3 regions of the Methylibium petroleiphilum PM1 genome follow, and region 1 is predicted to be linked to each of the others. Evidence: predicted binding sites of a transcription regulator. Region 1 holds the regulator's gene; each other region holds the start of a gene.

Region 1 (5,690 bases):
CGGCGAGCAGCTCGCGTTCGAGCTCGATCGCGTCGGTCAGTGCACGGTGCTGGTCGAGCGCCTCGCCGGGGGCGCCGGTGCTCAGCGGGTGGCGGCGCCGCGTCTCGGAGAAGCGCCGCACCAGCGCATGCGTGCTGGCGTCGAGGAAGATCGCGCGCACCTTCACGCCCTCGCTGCCCAGCTGCGACAGGCTCGGCAGCAGCGCCGGCAGCGAACGGGCGCTGCGCACGTCGACCGCCACCGCGATGCGGCGCATCGCGCCGTCGGTGCGGGCCTGCTCCAGGCGCAGGAACTGCGGCAGCAGCTCGGGCGGCAGGTTGTCGACGCAGTAGAAGCCGGCGTCCTCCAGCGCATGCAGCGCCACCGACTTGCCCGAGCCGGAGATGCCGGTGACCAGCACCACCTCGCGCGGTGCGTCGGGCAGGGCCGGCGCCACGGTGTCCTGGCTCATGCCCGCTGCCGCTTGCGTCCACCACCACTGGCCGCGGCCGGAGGCGCCGGCGGGGCCGATGTCGCGGCCGCCAGCAGCGCCTGCGCATGGGCCAGGCTGGTGCCGCCGGCCGCGCCGCCGCCCAGCATGCGGGCGATCTCCTGCACCCGCGCCTCGCCGGTGACCGGGTCGACCTGGCTGCGCGTGCTGCCGCCCTGCGCGGCCTTGCTGACCACGCAGTGGTGGTCGGCGCAGGCGGCCACCTGCGGCAGGTGGGTCACGCACAGCACCTGCCGGTCGCGGCCCAGGCGGCGCATCAACTGCCCCACGGCGTCGGCCACGCTGCCGCCGACGCCGGCGTCGATCTCGTCGAAGATCAGCGTGCCGGTCTCGCCGAGCTCGCTGGTGGTGACCGCGATCGCCAGCGCGATGCGCGACAGCTCGCCGCCCGAGGCCACCTTGGCCAGCGCGCGCGGCGTGCTGCCGGCGTGCCCCGCCACGCGAAACTCTGCCGCCTCGCGGCCGTGCCGCTGCGGCTCGGCCAACGGCTCCAGCGCCACCTCGAAGCGCCCGCCGGCCATGCCGAGCTGCTGCATCGCCGCCGTCACCGACGCGGCGAGCCGCGGTGCCGCGGCCTTGCGTTGCGAGCTGACGGCCTGCGCCGCGGTGTCGTAGGCCTGGCGCGTGGTCTGCACCCGGGCCTCCAGCGCGTCGAGGTCGGTCGCGGCGTCGAGCCGGGTGAGCTCGTCGCGCCAGGCGGCCCGCAGTGCCGGCAATTCCTCGGCCGGCCGGCGGAAGCGCCGCGCGAGGCCCATCCACGCCGCCAGCCGCTCGTCGAGCGCCTGCAGGCGCTCCGGGTCCAGCTCGCCGTGGCGCAGCGTGGCGTGCAGCGTGTGGGCGGCGTCCTGCAGCTGGGCCTGCGCGCTCTTCAGCACCTCGAAGGGATCGCGCAGCGCCGGGTCGTGGTCGAGCACACCTTCGAGCGCACCGATCGCCTGGGCGCTGCGCGCGTCGGCCGAGTCGTCGTCCTCGCTGATCGCGGCCAGCGCCGCCTGCACCGCGTCGATGATGGCCTGCGCGTGGCTCAGGCGGTGGTGCTCGGCGTTGAGCTCCGGCCATTCGTCGGCGCCGGGGGCCAGCTTGTCGAGCTCGGCGATCTGCCATTGCAGCCGCTCGCGCTCGCGTTCCAGGTCGGCCTGGCGGCTGCGCGCGTCGGCGAGCTGTTCGCTTGCGCTGCGCCACGCGCTCCAGGCGGCGGCCAGCGGCGCGGTGTCGAGGCCGGCATAGCCGTCGAGCAGGCCGCGCACCGCGTCGGGCCGCGTCAGGCTCTGCCAGGCGTGCTGCCCGTGGATGTCGACCAGGTGCTCGCCCGCCTCGCGCAGCTGGCCGATGGTGGCCGGGCTGCCGTTGATCCACGCACGGCTCTTGCCCTGGGCGTCGAGCGTGCGGCGCAGCAGCAGGGGGTCGTCGCCACCGTCCTCTTCATCGGCGAAGCCGGCATCGGCCAGCCAGGGCCGCAGCGAGGCCGGCGTGTCGAACTCGGCGCTGATCTCGGCGCGCGTCGCGCCCTCGCGCACCACGCCGGCGTCGCCGCGGTGGCCGAGCGCGAGCTGCAGCGCATCGACCAGGATGGACTTGCCGGCACCGGTCTCGCCGGTGAGCGCGGTGAACCCGGCCTGCAGGTCGAGCTCGAGCGCGGGCACGATGACGAAGTCGCGCAGGGCGATGCGCTTCAGCATGGGGTCTTCCTCAGCGTGCCGCCCACGGCTCAGGAGTGCGCGCCGTCGGGCAGCACACCTTCGTTCCAGTGCAGCTTGCGGCGCAGCGTGGCATAGAAGTTCCAGCCGCGCGGGTGCAGCACGCGCACGCGGTGCTCGCTGCGGCGCACGCAGATGCGGTCGCCGTGCAGCAGGCTGGCGAGGCTCTGGTGGTCGAAGTTCACGCTGGCATCGCGGCCGGCGACGATCTCGATGCGCACCTCGCTGTCGTCGGGCAGCACGATGGGGCGATTGGACAGCGCATGCGGCGCGATCGGCACCATCAGCCAGCCCGAGATGCCCGGGTGCAGGATCGGCCCGCCGGCCGACAGCGCGTAGGCGGTCGAGCCGGTGGGCGACGAGATGATCAGCCCGTCGGCGCGGAAATTGGCCACGAACTGGTCCTGCACATCGACCCGCAGCTCCACCATGCCGGCGCTGGCGCCGCGGCTCACCACCACGTCGTTGACGGCGAAGGTCTCGTAGATCACGTCGAACTCGTCGCCCGAGGGCCGCTTGACGCAGCCTTCCAGCATGGTGCGGTGCTCTTCCTCGTAGTCGCCGGCGATCATGGGTGCGATGGTCTCGCGGAACTCTGCCATCGGGATGTCGGTCATGAAGCCGAGCCGGCCCTGGTTGATGCCGATCAGCGGCACGCCGTAGCGCGCCAGTTGCCGCGCGGTGCCGAGCATGGTGCCGTCGCCGCCGACCACGACCGCCAGGTCGCAGTGCTTGCCGATCTGGGCGGCGTCGAGCGCGCCGTAGTCGGGCAGGCCGACGGCCATGGCGGTGGTGGTGTCGAGCGAGACCTCGAGCCCCTGGTTCGTGAGGAACTCGGCCACGCTGGCAAGCACCTGGCGACTGCCCGGCGCCTGGTATTTGCCGACGAGGGCAGCGTGACGGAAACGGCTCGCCATGGTGAGAGAAATTACACCACAGCCATTCGACGCGGCGCGCACCTCGCCACATGCCCGCAAAACCGCGCCCTACAATGATTTCCACCATGCTCGACGAACGTGCCAAGACCCTGTTGAAGACGCTGGTCGAGCGCTATATCGCCGATGGTCAGCCGGTCGGGTCGCGCACGCTGTCGCGGGCGTCCGGGCTGGAGCTGAGCCCGGCCACCATCCGCAACGTGATGGCCGACCTGGAGGAGCTGGGCCTGATCGCCAGCCCGCACACCAGCGCCGGGCGCATCCCCACGGCGCGCGGCTACCGGCTGTTCGTCGACACCATGCTCACCGCGCGGCCGCTCGACATGGCGCGCAGCGAGCCGGGCCTGGCCGCTGCGCAAGAACAGCTGCAGCCTGACCAGCCGCAGCGCGTGATCACCCATGCGGCCCAGGTGCTGTCCAACCTGTCGCAGTTCGTCGGCGTGGTCACCGCGCCGCGCAAGGCCGGCGTGTTCCACCACATCGAGTTCATGCGCCTGGGCGAGCGGCGCGTGCTGGTGATCCTGGTCTCGCCCGACGGCGACGTGCAGAACCGCGTGATCTTCACCGCGCGCGACCACAGCCCGGCCGAGCTGGTGGAGGCCAGTAACTTCATCAACGCCCACTACAGCGGCCTCAGCATCGAGGCGGTGCGCGAGCGGCTCAAGACCGAGATCGACGCGCTGCGCGGCGAGATCGCCCTGCTGATGCAGGCCGCGGTGCAGTTCGGCAGCGAAGCCGCCGACGGCGAGAACGAGCAGGTGGTGGTCTCGGGCGAGCGCAACCTGCTGACGATGCAGGACTTCTCCAGCGACATGGGCTCGCTGCGCAAGCTGTTCGACCTGTTCGAGCAGAAGACCCAGCTGATGCGCCTGCTCGACGTGAGCAGCCGCGCCGAGGGCGTGCGCATCTACATCGGCGGCGAGAGCCAGATCGTGCCGTTCGAGGAGCTGTCGGTGGTGTCGGCGCCGTACGAGGTGGACGGCAAGATCGTCGGCACGCTGGGCGTCATCGGCCCCACGCGCATGGCGTACGACCGCATGATCCAGATCGTCGACATCACCTCGCGGCTGGTGACGCAGGCGCTGAGCCAGAAGTAGCGCTCAACCCGGCCCGATCATCCGCTCCGGCCGCACCCACGCATCGAACTGCTCGCCCGTCAGGTGCCCCGAGGCCACGGCCGCCTCGCGCAGCGTCAGCCCCTCGGCGTGCGCCTTCTTCGCGATCTGCGCGGCCTTGTCGTAGCCGATGTGCGGGTTCAACGCCGTCACCAGCATCAATGAGCGTTGCAGCAGTTCGGCGATGCGGCCACGGTCCGGCTCGATGCCCCGCGCGCAATGCGCATCGAAGCTGCGCGCGCCGTCGGCCAGCAGCCGGAGGCTCTGCAGCACGTTGTGGATGATCACCGGCTTGTAGACGTTGAGCTCGAAGTTGCCCGACGCGCCGGCGACGTTCACCGCCACGTCGTTGCCCAGCACCTGGCAGCACGCCATCGTCAAAGCCTCGCACTGCGTGGGGTTCACCTTGCCGGGCATGATGGAACTGCCCGGCTCGTTCTCCGGAATGCGCAGCTCGCCCAGCCCCGAGCGCGGGCCCGAGGCCAGCCAGCGCACGTCGTTGGCGATCTTCATCAGCGACGCCGCCAGCGTCTTCAGCGCGCCGTGCGCATGCACCAGCGCGTCGTGCGCCGCCAGCGCCTCGAACTTGTTCGGCGCCGACACGAAGTCGGTCCCCGCGGCCTGCGACAGCGCCTGCGCCACCCGCGTGCCGAACTCCGGGTGCGCATTGAGCCCGGTGCCCACCGCGGTGCCGCCCAGCGCCAGCTCGCGCAGGTGCGGCAGCGCGGCGCGCAGGTGGCCGATGCCGTGCGCCAGCTGCGCCACCCAGCCCGACATCTCCTGCCCCAGGCTCAGCGGCGTGGCGTCCTGCAGGTGGGTGCGGCCGATCTTCACCAGCTCGGCGTAGGCGCGTGCCTTGCCGGCCAGCGTATCGTGCAGCGTGGCCAGCGCCGGCAGCAGCGCGTCCTCGATCGCGCGGACCGCGGCCACGTTCATCGCGGTGGGAAACACGTCGTTCGACGACTGCCCGCGGTTCACCTCGTCGTTCGGATGCACCAGCCGCTGCTCGCCCACCGGCCCGCCCAGCAGCTGCGAGGCGCGGTTGGCCAGCACCTCGTTCATGTTCATGTTGCTCTGCGTGCCCGAACCGGTCTGCCACAGCGACAGCGGAAACTCGTCGGCATGCTGTCCGGCGATCACCTCGTCGGCGGCGGCGATGATGGCCTCGGCCTTGCGCGCGTCGAGCACGCCCAGGTCGCGGTTCACCTGGGCGGCGCAGCGCTTCACCAGCGCCAGCGCCAGCAGCAGCTCCGGCGGCATGCGCTCGGTGGAGATGTCGAAGTGGTGCAGCGAGCGCTGCGTCTGCGCCCCCCACAGCCGGTCGCCGGGCACGGCGATGTCGCCGAAGCTGTCGCGTTCAATGCGCGCTGGTGTCATCGTCGTGGGTGTCGTCATGGCGTGCCTCCCGATCGCAGGGCCAGAGCCATGGTAGCGATGCCTACAATCCGCGCTG
Region 2 (5,690 bases), 170 kb from region 1:
GAAGTCCGACGAGCAGACCGCCGAGATCCCGGTCATCGCCGTCTCCGCCGACGCGCTGCCGGCCCAGATCTCGGCCGCCCTGGGGGCCGGCGCGATCCGCTACCTCACGAAGCCGGTCGCCATCGACGAGGTGCTCGGCGTCCTGGACGAGCTGCTGTCGCAGCTGACGACCCGCTTCGGCTAGCCCCCCGCGATTCACCGGCCGGGCGGGAACACGACGCGCACGCGCAGGCCGCAGCCGTCTTCGCCGTCGAGCAACTCGACCCCCGCGTTGTGCGAGCGAGCGATGTCGCGCACGATGGCCAACCCGAGGCCGCTCCCGGCTCCCGTCGAGCCCGGTGCACGGTAGAAGCGCTCGAACACCTTGGCGCGCTCTTCGGCCGCAATGCCGGGGCCGTTGTCTTCCACCTCGAACATCGACCTCGGTGCACCGTCCTGCTGCTTCAGGACACCGGTGCGTACCGTGATCCGGGCCGGCCGCTGGACGGTGCCGGTCGCGTACTCCAGCGCGTTGTGGATCAGGTTGGCGAGCAGCTCACCGAGCAGATGGCGGTGCCCACGCACCGGCGCTGCCTCGAGCTGGAACCCGAGATCGGCGCCGCGTTCCAGTGCGCGCGGAACCCAGTCCTGCGCGGCGTCCTGGGCCCCCGCCTTCAGGTCGACCGGATCCCCAGGCTCGTTGCTGCTGGCCTCGCTGCGTGCCAGCGCCAGCAGCTGGTCCGCGGCCCGGGCCACGCGCTGCGTCGAACGATGCACGCGCTCGAGCGTTGCATGGACGGCGGGCGGGTGGGCTTCCAGCAACGCCAGCTCGGACTCGGTCCGCAGCGCAGTCAGCGGGGTGCGCAACTGGTGTGCCGCATCGGCGATGAAATGGCGCTGCCGCGTCGCGTCGGCCGCCACGCGCTGCAGCAGCTGGTCGATCGCGTTGAGGAGCGGCTGCACCTCGCTGGGCATGCGCCCGCGACGCAGGGGCCGCAGGTCGTCGAGCGAGCGCTGCGCCAGCTGCTCGTTGACGGACTCGAGCGGCTGCATCGCGTGCCGCACCACCCACCAGATCGCCACCGCGAACACCAATGCGAACACCAGCGCGAGCGTCAGTGTCAGCACCAGCGATTCGTTGCGCGCCTTGTCCCGCTTGACCAGCGTCTCCGCCACGCGAACCTGACACAGCCGGGCGCCGCACTCGACCGCGTGCACCGCCATCCGCACGGGATGATCGTCGACCCGCGTGTTGAACATCCGGCGCTCGCCACGAGCGAGCGTGATCGGCGGACTGGCCAGCGGGGCGTCGCCAGCCAGCCGCTGGCCGTCGGCGTCGAGCACGATGTAGTAGGTGGTGTCCGTTGCGCTCGTGCGCAGCGACTGCTCGGTCTGCTGGTTCAGCTCGAACTCCACCTGCCCGTCGATCACGTGCACCAGGTTGCCCAGCGCCAAGGCCCAGTCGCTCAGTCCGACGTCGTAGGCATCGCTGGTGCGCTGCAGCTGGCCGCGCAGGTCAAAGAACAGCCGCACCGGCGCGATCAGCACCGTGAGGAGCACCACCCACAGCAGGAGGGTGGCCTTCAGGCTGTTGAGCATCACTGCACGGAGGGAGCGGCTCCGGCGACTTCTTCCACGAGGTAGCCGAAGCCGCGCACGGCGCGGATGCGCAGGCCGGCCGGCTCGATCTTCGGCCGCAGGCGCGAGACGTAGACCTCGACCGCGTTCTCCGACAGCGCATCGTCCCAGCCACTGATGGCCTGCAGAATCTGCTCCTTGCCGACGACATGTCCGACCCGGCTGAGCAGGTACTCGAGCACCGCCCATTCGCGCGCCGACAAATCGAGCGGCTGTTCGCCGATCCAGGCCCGGTTGGCCTCGAGGTCCATGCGCAACCCACCCATCGAGAGCACGCTGCCCTGGCGCGCCTGGTGACGGCGCGTCAGCACCTTCACCCGCGCGATCAACTCGGCCAGCGCGAACGGCTTGACGAGGTAGTCGTCGGCGCCCATCTCGAGGCCGTGCACGCGATCCTCGATCGCGTCGCGCGCGGTCAGCATCAGGACCGGCAGGGTCGAGCCCTGCTCGCGCACACGACGCAGCGTCTCGAAGCCATCGATGCCGATCAGGCCGATGTCGAGGATCAGGAGGTCGTAGGGATCCGTCTTGACAGACGTCGGGACCGGTTCCCCGCGGGGCGTGTGGTCGACCACCCAGCCTTGCGAGCGCAGTGCGCGCGCCGTCGACTCGGCCAGTGCCGGGTCGTCTTCAGCCAGCAGGATGTGCATGGAGGATGGGTCTTGCGCGAGTGCCTTGGAACGGTGAATCATGTTCGAAGTGGAAGCGATGACCATGGCCCGCACTGTAGCGCGCAGGCCTGCCTCCCCGTCGACCCGCATCGTCTCCGCTGCGTTCGGCAGCGTACTGACGGTGGGCTGACGCCAACCTGAGGGGAGATGCACGCCGGCCGCGCGATCCGGCCTCAGCAGAACGCCTGGATTCCCGTGATGGCCCGCCCGAGGATCAGGGCATGCACGTCGTGCGTGCCCTCGTAGGTGTTGACCACCTCGAGGTTGACCAGGTGGCGCGCCACGCCGAACTCGTCGGAGATGCCGTTGCCGCCCATCATGTCGCGCGCCATCCGGGCGATCTCCAGGCTCTTGCCGCAGGAGTTGCGCTTCATGATGCTGGTGATCTCGACCGCCGCCGTGCCTTCGTCCTTCATGCGCCCCAGCCGCAGGCAGCCCTGCAGACCCAGCGTGATCTCGGTCTGCATGTCGGCAAGCTTCTTCTGGATCAGCTGGTTGGCCGCCAGCGGCCGGCCGAACTGCGGGCGGTCGAGCACGTACTGGCGGGCGCGGTGGAAACAGTCCTCCGCAGCACCCAGCGCTCCCCAGGCGATGCCGTAGCGGGCGCTGTTGAGGCAGGTGAAGGGCCCCTTCAGGCCGCGCACCTCGGGAAAGGCGTTCTCCTCGGGACAGAACACCTCGTCCATGACGATCTCGCCGGTGAGCGAGGCCCGCAGGCCGACCTTGCCGTGCACCGCAGGGGCTTCCAGGCCCTTCATGCCCTTGTCCAGGATGAAGCCTCGGATCTGCCCGCCATCGTCCTTGGCCCAGACAACGAAGACGTCGGCGATGGGGCTGTTGGTGATCCACATCTTGGCGCCGCTGAGGACGTAGCCGCCCTGCACGGCGCGCGCGCGCGTGGCCAGGCTGCCGGGGTCGGAACCGTGGTTGGGCTCGGTGAGGCCGAAGCAGCCGATCCATTCGCCGCGGGCGAGCTTGGGCAGGTACTTCTGTTTCTGGGCTTCGGTCCCGAAGGCGTGGATGGGCACCATGACGAGCGAGCTCTGCACGCTCATCATCGAGCGGTATCCGGAATCGACACGTTCGACCTCGCGGGCCACCAGGCCGTAACAAACGTGGTTGAGGCCGGCGCCACCATAGGCTTCGGGAAGCGTGGCGCCGAGCAGGCCGAGCTCGCCCATCTCGCGGAAGATGGCCGGGTCGGTCTTCTCGTGGCGAAAGGCCTCCAGCACACGAGGCGCCAGGCGGTCCCGGCAGTAAGCCTGCGCGGCGTCGCGCACAGCGCGTTCGTCCTCGCTCAGCTGGCTGTCGAGCAGCAGGGGGTCGTCCCAATGGAAGCTGGCGGCCATGGCGGTCTCCGGGTAAGAAACGCAGTCTAGCGAGCTCGCAGCGCCCGGGGTGACGGGCCATCGCACCTCGACCGCAGCGGCATTTGTAAGCATATGCTCACTACCGAAGAGGTTTCGGCTTGCCCGATCGAAGCAGCGTGATCCGGGCAGTCCTTGGCCCTTCCGTCTTGGAGTTTTAGCACTCGTTTTACGTGAGTGCTAATATTGATGGAACGAAAGGAGGTTCTGGATGTCTTTCGATGCCATGAACACCACGCTGTCCCTGAACACTTCCGCGGGCTCGCAGGCGCTGACGGTGCGCGATCCGTGGGCGCTGGTCCCGTCGCTCGGCGACCTGAATGCCTATATCGCCGCCGTGAACCGCCTGCCGATGCTGACGCTCGAGGAAGAGCAGTCGCTCGGCCAGCGGCTGCGTGACGAACACGACCTCGAGGCTGCCGGTCGCTTGGTGCTGTCGCACTTGCGTCTGGTCGTGTCGGTATCGCGTCAGTACCTGGGCTACGGACTCCCTCACGGCGACCTGATCCAGGAAGGCAATGTCGGCCTGATGAAGGCCGTCAAGCGCTTCGACCCCAGCCAGGGCGTGCGACTGGTCAGCTATGCGCTGCACTGGATCAAGGCCGAAATTCACGAGTACGTGCTGCGCAACTGGCGCATGGTCAAGCTGGCGACCACGAAGGCACAGCGCAAGCTGTTCTTCAACCTGCGCTCGATGAAACAGGGTTTCAAGGGCGATGCCACCGACAGCGACCTGCACCGCAGCACGCTGACCGATGCCGAGATCGACATCGTGGCCAGTGAACTCAAGGTCAAGCGCGAGGAAGTGATCGAGATGGAGACGCGCCTGTCGGGTGGCGATGTCGCGCTCGATCCACAGACCGACGACGGCGACGAGAGCTACGCGCCGATCGCCTATCTGGCCGACGACCGCCACGAGCCGACGCGTGTGCTCGACGCCCAGCGCCGTGACGCGCTGGCCGGCGACGGCATCGGCGAGGCGCTGGACGTGCTGGACGCGCGCAGCCGACGCATCGTCGAGGAACGCTGGCTCAAGGTCAACGACAACGGTTCAGGCGGCATGACGCTGCATGAACTGGCCGCCGAGTACGGCGTCAGCGCCGAGCGGATCCGCCAGATCGAGGTAGCCGCCATGAAGAAGATGCGCAAGGCGCTGGCCGCCTACGCCTGAGTCCCTGACGTGCCTTGCGGCGACGACAAAGCGGCCCGCGGGCCGCTTTGTTCATGGGGCCGGCCTTTTTTCAGGCCAGCAACTGCTTCAGATCGGCTACCCAGGCCTCGATCGGCTGTCCGTAGCGCACGAACAGACGGAGCCGCCCTTGCGGATCGTAGACGTACGCGCCCGCCGTGTGGTCCATCGTGTAGCTGTCCGCCGCCTTGCCCGGGACCTTGCGGAAGAAGGCCTTGAAGGACTTCGCGACCGCCTGGGTCTGCTCGGGCGTGCTGCGCAGCGCGACGAAGCTCGGGTCGAAGCTGCTCATATAGGCCTTCAGGATCTCCGGCGTGTCGCGCTCCGGATCGACGGTGATGAAGACCGCCTGCAGCTTGTCGCCGTCCGCGCCGAGCTGCTTCTTCACGGCGGCCAGTTCGGCCATCGTGGTGGGGCAGACATCGGGGCACTGTGTGTACCCGAAGAACACCACGGTCGCCTTGCCCTTGAAGTCGGCCAGCGTGCGCGGGTGCCCCTCGACGTCGCTCAGAGCGAAGTCGCGTGCGTAGTCGGCGCCGGTGATGTCGATGCCCTTGAAGGGCTCGGCGGGCTTGTCCGCCGGGTCGCAGGCGGCCAGCAGCCCGAGCGCGGCACAGACGGTGAGTACGGCGAGCCTGCGCATCATCATGGCGTACCCCGCAGCAGCGGGCCCAGGTAGTGGTCGAGCAGCAAGGCCGCGAACAGCAGCGACAGGTGCCAGATCGAGAAACGGAAGGTGCGTCGCGCCAGCGCTTCGCTGTAGTGGCGCCACAGCCGGAAAGCATGGCCGCAGAAGCCCACGCCCAACGCGCAGGCCGCGACCAGGTAGAACCAGCCGCTCATGCC
Region 3 (5,690 bases), 970 kb from region 1:
CGTGGCACCGTCGATGTTCGCGTAGCGCGTGCTGAGGCGGCTGCGCAGGCTGTCGAGTGCGCCGGGACGCGTCAGGTCGTAGCCGGAATTCGGCGGCGCGACCCGCCGTGCCGCCGGCGTGGAGCTGGCCTTCCAGGCCGCCTGGCCGACCCCCCAGTCGGCCAGGCGCCGGCCGGCGTCGATCGCGACCTGCTTCAGCGCCTGTGCCAGCGGCTCGCCGCTGGCGCGCATCAGTGCCTTGCGGGCCGGTGCGCCGAGGCCCAGCACCTCGCTGGCGTCCCACACCGCCCGCACCAGCAGCTCGGGCCGCAGCAGGTTGGAGGTCGCGCGCACCGCGTCCTGGCCGCGCAGCGTCGCTGTGCGCGACTGCAGCTCGTGCAGCTCGTGCTCGGCGGCGTGGTCGACCAGCTGCACCGCGCGCAGCAGCTCGATGTTCTCTTCGGCCTCGGCTTCGTCGACCAGCGTCAGCGCTTCGGCCGACCAGGCCGGACGCGGCGACAGCGTCGCGCCCGCGTCGGGCGCGCCGGCCTCGATCTCGCTGCGCCAGCGCGAACCCAGCAACTCACCGACGCGACGCGCCCACAGCGGATGGTTGTGACGCAGGGCCAGCTCGGCGTCGTCGCGCGGGCGCGCCGGCAGTTCGCGCAGCGCGCTGCGGGTGGTCGGTGCGTGCAGCGCCTGCAGGGCCTCGTTCGCGACCCGGCTCATCCAGCGCGGCACCTCCGCGAGACAGCTGTCGAGGTAGCGCTGCAGCAGCGGCGAGACATCCATGCGCCCGATTATCCCGGGAGCGTTCGCCGAACGCGCATGAAAAAGGGCCGCATTTCTGCGGCCCTTGCTGACGCGGTTCTGGGCAGAGCCCAGGCGGCCGGCCTCCCGTGGGAGGCCGGCGGGACATCACATGTCCATGCCCATGCCACCCATGCCGCCCATGCCACCCGGCATGCCGCCGGCCGGCGCGTCGTCCTTGGGCGACTCGGCGACCATGGCTTCCGTCGTCAGCATCAGCGCGGCCACCGAGGCGGCGTTCTGCAGCGCGGTGCGGGTCACCTTGGTCGGGTCCAGGATGCCCATCTCGATCATGTCGCCGTAGGTGCCGTTGGCGGCGTTGTAGCCGTAGTTGCCCTTGCCGGCGAGCACGGCGTTCACCACCACGCTGGCTTCGTCACCGGCGTTGGTGACGATGATGCGCAGCGGCTCCTCGATCGCACGCAGGATCAGCTTGATGCCGGCGTCCTGGTCGGCGTTGTCGCCCTTGATCGCACCGGCGGCCTGCTTGGCGCGCAGCAGCGCCACGCCACCGCCGGCCACGATGCCTTCTTCCACCGCGGCACGCGTGGCGTGCAGGGCGTCTTCGACACGGGCCTTCTTTTCCTTCATCTCGACTTCGGTGGCGGCACCGACCTTGATGACGGCCACGCCGCCGGCGAGCTTGGCCACGCGCTCCTGGAGCTTCTCGCGGTCGTAGTCGCTGGTGGCTTCCTCGATCTGCACGCGCACCTGCTTGACGCGGGCTTCGATGTCGCCCGCGGCGCCGGCGCCGTCGATGATCGTGGTGTTTTCCTTGCCCACCTCGACGCGCTTGGCCTGGCCCAGGTCGGCCAGCGTGACCTTCTCGAGCGTCAGGCCGACTTCCTCGGCGATGACCTTGCCGCCGGTCAGGATCGCGATGTCCTCGAGCATCGCCTTGCGACGGTCACCGAAGCCCGGCGCCTTGACGGCCACGACCTTCAGGATGCCGCGGATGGTGTTGACCACCAGCGTCGCGAGCGCTTCGCCTTCGACTTCCTCGGCGATGATCAGCAGCGGACGGCCCGACTTGGCCACCTGCTCCAGCGTCGGCAGCAGGTCACGGATGTTGCTGATCTTCTTGTCGTAGAGCAGCACGAACGGGTTGTCGAGCACCGCGCTCTGCTTTTCCGGGTTGTTGATGAAGTAGGGCGACAGGTAGCCGCGGTCGAACTGCATGCCTTCGACCACGTCGAGCTCGTTGTTCAGGCTCTTGCCGTCTTCGACGGTGATGACGCCTTCCTTGCCGACCTTGTCCATCGCCGACGCGATGATCTGGCCGACGTCGTCGTCCGAATTCGCCGAGATGGTGCCGACCTGGGCGATTTCCTTGCTGGTGGTGGTCGGCTTCGACTGCTTCTTCAGCTGCTCGACCAAGCTCACGACGGCCTTGTCGATGCCGCGCTTCAGGTCCATCGGGTTCATGCCCGCGGCCACGTACTTCATGCCTTCGCGCACGATCGCCTGGGCCAGCACGGTGGCGGTGGTGGTGCCGTCACCGGCGTTGTCCGAGGTCTTGGAAGCGACTTCCTTGACCATCTGGGCGCCCATGTTCTGGAGCTTGTCCTTCAGCTCGATTTCCTTGGCCACGGACACACCGTCCTTGGTCACGGTCGGGGCGCCGAACGAACGCTCGAGCACCACGTTGCGGCCCTTCGGGCCCAGCGTCACCTTGACCGCGTTGGCCAGGATGTTCACGCCTTCGACCATGCGCGCGCGGGCTTCACCTCCGAAAACGACGTCTTTAGCTGCCATTTGTATTCTCCGAAATCTGATTTGCCGGCTCGCGCCGGGGAATTCTTCTGTCTACGGCCGACCCTTGGGGCCTTGACTTCGCTGCGCGAAGTCAGCCTGCGACGAAAGCAAATCGCACGCGATTTACTTTTCAACCACGGCGAAGAGGTCTTCCTCGCGCATCACCAGCAGTTCGTCACCGTCGACCTTGACGGTCTGGCCGCTGTACTTGCCGAACAGCACGCGATCGCCGACCTTGCAGTTCAGGGCGATGAAGTCGCCCTTGTCGTTGCGCTTGCCCGGACCCACGGCCAGCACTTCACCCTGGTCGGGCTTCTCGGCGGCGTTGTCGGGGATCACGATGCCCGAAGCGGTCTTGGTTTCCTGTTCGAGGCGCTTGACGATCACGCGATCGTGCAAAGGACGAAGTTTCATCGCATCTCCTTGATGGGTATCGAATATCTACGGACTTGTTTCGCGCAGTTAGCGCAAGCTCACAATTGCGCAGCCAGAGACGATGATGCCGTCTCCGGCTTGTTAGCACTCAGTCTGCGCGAGTGCTAGCGACAGATTATAGGGGTCGCTCACGGCGTTTCAATAGCGCCGCGCCCGGAGCGTGACGAAGGCCCGACTTGCGGCGGGCCGCCGCGGTCAGACCCCCGCCGTCTCGATCTCGCTGAAGGCGTGGTTCAGCCAGAGCTTGAGACGCTGGCGCTCCATCAGACCCAGGCTCGGGCCTTCGCTGCCGGGCGAGTTGCGCGCGGCCCAGAAGCTGCTGTTGCTGGCGTCGATCTTCTGCACCACCGAGTCGTGCAGGCGCTTGAGCGTGATCACACGAGCGCCCAGTGCCAGCGCGCGATCCTGTTCGCCCGACTTCTCGAGCTGGCTGAAGTCGTCGCCGCGGAGCTGGTTGCGCACCAGCACGTAGCGCAGGCGCCGGCCGAAGCGGTCGAGCAGGCGCTTGAGCAGATCGACCGAGTCCTTGCCGGAGTCCATCACGTGCCAGTAGTGGATGGCGACACCGGACATGTCGGCCAGGTCCAGCACGCCCGACTCATCCATCCACTTCACCAGAGGATCATGGGTCTGCGCTGCCAGGTCGACCAGCACACGGCGGCCCGGGGCCTCGATGGCCGCCTCGACGATCGCATCCAGCGCCTCGTAGCGATCGGCCAGCACCGGCGAGGCGTAGCCTGCATAGAAGCGCATCAGCGAGCCGTGCGAACGGTCGGTATCGAAGCCGGTGAACGGGACCTCGTGGTCGATGAGGTACTGCGCCAGCAGACGCGACACGAGCGATTTGCCGACACCGCCCTTCTCGCCGCCGATCATGTGGATCCTCGACGTGGTCGCGGTCTCGAGCGTGGGAATCTGCGTCATGCTGCTCAGCTCTCCATGGCGAAAGGCGGAACGTCGGCCGGCGGGATGCCAGGTCGAATTCGTCGCCCGGTGCGGGACATTGTGCAACGCAGCGAGTTGGGCCACACGGTGGGCCGCGCGATATCGCATCGCGTTCTGCTCCGCGACACGGCCCCTCGGCGGGGCCGGAACGGCTTCTATCATTCGGCATGTCCTCACCCGCTGCGCCGGCTGCCGGCCCGCCCTGGCTACAACGCTGCTTCGGTCCGTGGGTCAGGCTCGTGTCGCGCGAGACGCTGCGCGCCGACCTGCTGGCCGGCCTGCTGGGCGCCGTGCTGGTACTGCCTCAGGGCATCGCCTTCGCCTCGCTCGCCGGCCTGCCGCCGCAGTACGGCCTGGCCACCGCCATCCTGCCGTGCATCGTCGCGGCGCTGTTCGGCTCCAGCCTTCACGTGATGTCGGGGCCGACGAACGCGAACTCGCTGGCGCTGGCGGCCATGCTCACGCCGCTCGCCTGGGTGCGCAGCCCCGACTACATCGAGCTCGCGCTGACCGTCACGCTGCTGGTCGGCGTGATGCAGACCCTGATCGGCGCGCTGCGCCTGGGCAGCATCGCCAACTTCATCTCGCCGGCGGCCTTGCTCGGCTTCACCGCCGGCGCCTCGGTGCTGATTGCGCTGCATGCCCTGCCCGACCTGCTGGGCATGAGTTCCGGCACCGGGTTGAGGCCGATGCTCGAGGCCCTCTGGCAGCGGCCGCTCGAGGTGGTGCACCTCGGTTCGCTGGTCGTCGGCGTGGTGGCCCTCGCGGTCACGCTCGCCGTGCGGCACTGGCAGCGGCGCTGGCCCGCGCTTCTGCTGGGGCTGGCGGCCGGCACGCTGGTCGCGGTGCTGCTGAACGCCGGCCATGAGGACGGCACGTTCTGGCACGTCGAGCAGATCGGTGAGGTGCCGCTGCCCTGGCCCCGCTGGCACTGGCCCGACATCGACATCTCGCGGCTGCGCGACCTGGTCAGCATCGCCTTCGCCCTGACGCTGGTGGCGCTCGCCCAGTCGATCTCGATCGCCAAGGCCGTGGCCGCCCGCTCGGGCCAGCGCATCGACGCCAACCGCGAGTTCCTCGGCCAGGGCCTGTCCAACGTGGTGGGAGGCCTGACCTCCGCCTATGTCTCCTGCGGATCGCTGAACCGTTCGATCCCCAACCTCGAGGCCGGTGCGCGCACGCCACTGGCTTCGGTGTTCTCGGCCGGGCTGCTGCTGTTGCTGGTGCTGGTGAGCGCCCCGCTGCTGGCGCTGATCCCGAACGCGGCGATCGCCGCGGTGCTGCTGCCGGTCGCCTGGAACCTGCTCGACCTGCCCGGCTGGCGGCGCCTGATGCGGCTAGAACGCAGCGACTTCGCGATCGCTGCGGCCACCGCGGTGGCCACCGTGAGCCTCAGGCTCGAGATCGCGATACTGCTCGGCAGCATCCTGTCGCTGAGCAGCTACCTGCAACGCACGGCGCGGCCGGCCATGCGCACGATGGGGTTCGATTCCGTGGCGCCGGACCGCCCCTTCGTCGTGCTCGACGGCCAGACCGAGGCGCTGCCGGAGTGCCCGCAGCTCAAGCTGCTGCGCATGGAGGGGGCGGTCTACTTCGGCGCCGCCCAGCACGTGTCGGACACCCTGCACCACCTGCGCGCGGCGCCCGCCGCGCCGCGCCACCTGCTGGTCATGAGCAAGAGCATGAACTTCATCGACCCGGCCGGGGCCCAGGTCTGGGACGAGGAGCTGCGCGCCCGCCGGGCCGACGGCGGCGACCTCTATTTC

What was found. The regulator HrcA, encoded in region 1, represses chaperone genes, less so after heat shock. The targets are predictions, from matches to a motif close to TTAGCACTCNNNNNNNNNGAGTGCTAA.
Region 2: the regulator HrcA is predicted to act here: its motif matches at 3,813-3,839, upstream of rpoH (RNA polymerase sigma factor RpoH).
Region 3: the regulator HrcA is predicted to act here: its motif matches at 3,061-3,087, upstream of MPE_RS02135 (co-chaperone GroES).

What each region holds. Positions count from the first base shown of each region.
Region 1 covers NC_008825.1:3,537,903-3,543,592, reverse strand. The annotation lists gene rapZ (RNase adapter RapZ) at 1-451, opposite strand, end outside; gene recN (DNA repair protein RecN) at 448-2,169, opposite strand; gene MPE_RS16835 (NAD kinase) at 2,199-3,104, opposite strand; gene hrcA (heat-inducible transcriptional repressor HrcA) at 3,191-4,219, shown strand; gene fumC (class II fumarate hydratase) at 4,223-5,614, opposite strand.
Region 2 covers NC_008825.1:3,368,460-3,374,149, forward strand. The annotation lists gene MPE_RS15985 (CHASE domain-containing protein) at 1-184, shown strand, start outside; gene MPE_RS15990 (sensor histidine kinase) at 196-1,578, opposite strand; gene MPE_RS15995 (response regulator) at 1,578-2,267, opposite strand; gene MPE_RS16000 (acyl-CoA dehydrogenase) at 2,462-3,637, opposite strand; gene rpoH (RNA polymerase sigma factor RpoH) at 3,882-4,826, shown strand; gene MPE_RS16010 (SCO family protein) at 4,897-5,493, opposite strand; gene cyoE (heme o synthase) at 5,490-5,690, opposite strand, start outside.
Region 3 covers NC_008825.1:460,671-466,360, reverse strand. The annotation lists gene MPE_RS02145 (DUF1631 family protein) at 1-771, opposite strand, end outside; gene groL (chaperonin GroEL) at 898-2,544, opposite strand; gene MPE_RS02135 (co-chaperone GroES) at 2,668-2,958, opposite strand; gene MPE_RS02130 (P-loop NTPase family protein) at 3,175-3,903, opposite strand; gene MPE_RS02125 (SulP family inorganic anion transporter) at 4,092-5,690, shown strand, end outside.